2 regions of the Methylobacter sp. sgz302048 genome follow, and region 1 is predicted to be linked to the other one. Evidence: riboswitches for the same ligand, from Rfam matches in the RefSeq annotation. Region 1 holds a riboswitch; the other holds the start of a gene.

Region 1 (2,203 bases):
TATCAGTGCCGACAGCATGCCCAATGCCATCCAGAACACAGCATTACTGAGCGCACTGGCCCAGCGGAACTGGTTTTGTAACAACGCCGGCGCCAGGCTTTCAGCCATTTCAGGCTGCGGTGCGCCAAGCAGATGCGGTATCAGCAACAGCAGCAGGCCGGTCATCCGTAGCGGCCAGCGGCCTTGTAGAAAAATCAGCCCAAGCCCGCCCGCCGTAGCCAGCGCCGTGCCCAGCCACCAGTATTGCCTGAGCATCAGCGCTGCCGCTGTCGTGCCCGGCAAATCCGGCGGCAGGCCTATGGCCGGCGCGGCGAAAAATACCGCATAGCCGGCCAGCCCCCAGGCCAGGCCCTGCCATATGCCTGTTGGCTTGCGCAAAGCGTACAGCCCAGTCAGCATAAGCGCAAAACCGACGGCCATTACGACATTACTGCTTGCCGTCGAGAGTGTTCTCTGCCAGCCATCCTCCGGTTGCCAGGCCGTTTCATCGTGTACATGGATGGCGGTAGGCTCATGAAAAACCGCTTCAGCAGCTGTTTCATAAGTTTCCGCCTGCAGAATCAACGGCGTCACCCAAAAAATCTGTAGCAGGGATAGCAACAGTGCGGCCACGCTACCGGCCAGCGTAGCAGAGAATACGGTATGCTTGAACATGCCGACGCTAGTGGCAAGGAAAGCCGGTTGCGTGGCGGGTGTCGTGCGTGGCGTTATGTACTTCGGCCATTGAGGCAAAGCCGACGATCAGTAGCAGTGCAAAGCCTAGCATAATAGCGGACAAGGCAGGAATCAGGCGTGCAGCGGTTAAGCCGGAAGCGTGTCTGGAATGGGTTTCAACGAGCATGTCGGGTCTCCTGATTAAAGTAAGGGATTGGAGCGACCGCCATAAGGAAATACGAATGCGCAAATACAGCCATAGCTGCAGACTGGCATACGGCTCCCCTCCGGAGTCGGTATCCTTCATATGACCAGGCCGGTCTTCTGGCTTGCCGTCATCTGAATCATTCGCCTTCCCACACTGACCGCGCAGTGGCATATGAACGATTCATCAGGCTTACAGCAGCGGGGGCTGCGCCGGCTTTGACTGAGGCTAAACGCTCAACGCACCGGACTTCCCGTTTCACCCTGACGCACAAACCGCGCGCCAGGGCACCTAATCATTGAAGTCCAGTATAAACTAATTGGAGCGTTAATTGAATGTACTCCTTGCTTTTACTGTTGAAGCTGGGCTGCATTTATTACCTCGAAACGCTTAAGCCCATGCCGACAACTTATTAAGCCCAAATGAAATTCTGGTCTCAGATCACTTCCTGATAGCCGCAGTGCATATAAACTAACGTATTATCAAGCTCTTGAATAAAAGTAAAAGTTATAGGGTACGTGAAAAATGACAGAGTTGAATGCTTTGCCCAGTTTCTGCATAGGCAAAGCGGACACTGCTATGAGCTAATACGGGGATTATTGAATAGCTATTCCCAACCTAATAAGAGACATTCCCGTGAGTGTTGTTATGTCAAACGTTTGACTGGTCATTTTGACTGGTCATTAAGCTTTTATTAGAAAGGGATCGTGACAGTTGCCCGAGCCATGCGCGGTTCAACGGGATGTTTCAGAATACCCGTCTGCGGCGAAGCACCAGCAGGATAGGCATATTGATAAGCGTAAGCAATATCGTTGGCGGTCGAATCGAAAATATTGAAGATATCGACTTCCAGTTTATATCTTTTTTGCTGGTAGCCCGCCCCTAAATTGACGATGCTGGTCGAATCGGACCAGAATGCACCGGAAGGGTCCAGCGGCATGTCATCAAAGTGGCGCAACCGTACCGTACCGAACAGGCCGTTAGGGGCAACCACTGTAGCACCCGCTGAGATAACTGTGCCGACGGAGTTTGGGATATAGTTGTTGGTTTCACCCTCTGGCATCGCCACATACCGTGCCGAACTAAAGGCAAAGTCCGCATCCAGCGTCAGCCAATCGGTCGGCTTATAGTCATTGGTCCATTCAACGCCGTATCGACGGGATTTCCCTTTGACTTCAGTGGTACCGGCATCGCCCGCAAACACCAGTTCCTGATCGCTCTCCAGCCACCAGAATGCCAGGGTGCTGTTCAAGCCTTTGATAAAGTTGCTGCGAATGCCTGTTTCAGCACCGCGGGACTGCGCTAGAGGCGAGATCCTGGCGGCACTGCTATCTAGTGCTGTAC
Region 2 (2,203 bases), 1.6 Mb from region 1:
ATGCCGAAGTCTGAGTTATAGCGCCAGCCGAAATTGCCGGTGACATAATCGCCGAAAGCCTCATTTTCATCCCAGCGCAACGAGGCATTGACAAAGTGATTATCCAGCACGCGGCTGTGCAACTCCGTGAACACGCCGACATCATAACGGGACTTTTCCTTATAAGACGTTGTGCTGTCCACTTCATCGACGCGGTAATCCGTACCGGCAATCAATTGATGGTTATCAGATAAGGTGAAATTATTCAGCCAGGTGGTGTTCCAGCGCGTCGTGTTGAAACGGCTGGTGAATGAACCGTCGGGCGCAAACTGGTCGCTGTCATCGCGGCTTTGGCCTAAACGTAATGTTGATCGCCAGTCCTCCATAAAATCCATGCTGGCGGAGGCGCCGACAACCTGGTCGACGAATTTGGTTTTATTCTGGGCGTTGCCATCATATTCGTTTTTGCCTTCGGCACGCATGAAAAACGCTTCTACTTCGGCGTTATTGTCGAAGCGGTGGCCAAGCCGCGCATTCAAGCCTGTGTTGCGGTAGCCGTCTTTGTCGGGCTGATCGAAACCGAAACGCCCCGGAATCGGTTCACGGTTATTAAAGCCCTGAGAGTTGAAATGCGATGCGCCCAGGCTGTACCAGCTGTTTTTCCATTTGCCGCTGACCGTGCCGGAAGTCTTAATTGTATCGTATGACCCGCCGCCGGCGTCCAGCGTGAAACCGGGCTTTTCTTCCTGACTGCCTTTGCGCGTAAAAATCTGGATGACGCCGCCTATCGCTTCCGAGCCGTACAGGCTCGATTGCGGCCCTTTGATGATCTCCACGCGTTCGATCTGGTCGATGGGAATAAACTGAAACGGTGTCGTGCCTAAAGTTGCCGAGCCGACTTTAATGCCGTCGATCAGGACCAGCACATGATCGGAATTGGTGCCGCGCATGTACACGCTGGTATTTTGGCCGTAGCCGCTTTGTGCCATATCGATGCCGGTCGTGTTTCTTAATAATTCCGGCAGGGTTTTGGATTGAAGACGTTCGATATCGGTCCGCGTATAAATTGTTGATGCAGCCGCCAACTGGTCTTTCGGCGTTTCCGTTCGTGTGGCCGTTATGACCATTTCGGGTAAATTGAGTGAATTGTCGGCCTGCGTTTCCCGAGCCTGTAACGGGCTGTTAAAACCGGCCAGCACTAATGAACCGACTATGAATTTTTGCATGTGTCCTCTGCGCCGCCCGCGCATCAAGGTTGTGTGTAATTACAACGGAGGACAAAAGAAGACGACAGGGATGTGCGGTCTTTTTCGTAGACAGCCCTCCGCTGTACCGAATTAAACTTTCGGGCCGGTCTCCGGGCTTATAAGTGGCATGGGCCTGAATCGTCACCTTCCCGTGCATGACACAGTGGCATTTTAACGATTCTTTTACTTATCTACCGTTGCGGGGGCAGCGTCGGCTTTGGCAGGACCTGACCGACTTCCCGTTTAATCATCAGGTAAAAACCTGACAGAACCTGAAAGCAGGCGGCAATTATAAGGGGTAACAGGGATAAAGCAAATTAATGCTGACTGCATATGCCTCAAGCAATTGGTATTGGAGAGAGTATGCAATGGTCCGGTTTGAAGCAGACCGTAGTTTACGTATTTTCTAAGTCTGATGATCAGGCTCAAGGAACGCAGTATTTATTGTGAAAAATTACACTGCTTATTGTGAAAAATTACATTGTTGATCGAAATCTATAAAGGATAAGATTCTGTTTGAGATAGATTGAAATATCTCTGCTTTAGCATGCTCTATATTATAAATTCCTCATTCAATCCAAATTTAAACTTCAGGAGGCAGATAATGCGTCTAAATTTAGCCATAATCGCGGCTTTGCTACCGATCCATCTCGTCTTTGCAGCAGATAATCCCGTGTTGCAGGGCGATTCATTGGCAATCTCTCATGTCGATACGCCTGAGCAGGTCGGGCAATATCGGGATGCCAGGTTTCAACGGAATGAAAAAGACGGTACCTGGACATTGTCAGGCATGACAGAAACCCAATTGGCGACAGTAGAAAAAGTCGAAGTAATCAAAATTCGCTCTCGTCCTGTGCAAGTATTTCTAAAGGTGAGCGGCTATCTTCCTAACCCCTGTTATCAATTGGAGCAAGCCGGCCAACGCTACGAGCCTGTCTTCGGCATACCGGAAGCCAATCTGCCGGCGGGACGATTCG

The links. A riboswitch is a leader RNA that binds a small molecule or an ion and turns the genes downstream of it on or off. The one in region 1 is predicted to bind cobalamin.
Region 2: it holds a riboswitch for cobalamin, as region 1 does, so the genes downstream of both, ACTNE6_RS12820 (TonB-dependent receptor domain-containing protein) here and ACTNE6_RS05815 (CbtB domain-containing protein) in region 1, are expected to answer to the same signal.

Annotation. Positions count from the first base shown of each region.
Region 1 is NZ_CP197401.1:1,207,279-1,209,481, reverse strand. Features, by position in the region: gene ACTNE6_RS05820 (CbtA family protein) at 1-654, opposite strand, end outside; gene ACTNE6_RS05815 (CbtB domain-containing protein) at 662-841, opposite strand; cobalamin riboswitch at 952-1,169, opposite strand; gene ACTNE6_RS05810 (TonB-dependent receptor) at 1,554-2,203, opposite strand, start outside.
Region 2 is NZ_CP197401.1:2,811,790-2,813,992, reverse strand. Features, by position in the region: gene ACTNE6_RS12820 (TonB-dependent receptor domain-containing protein) at 1-1,205, opposite strand, end outside; cobalamin riboswitch at 1,311-1,517, opposite strand; gene ACTNE6_RS12815 (hypothetical protein) at 1,831-2,203, shown strand, end outside.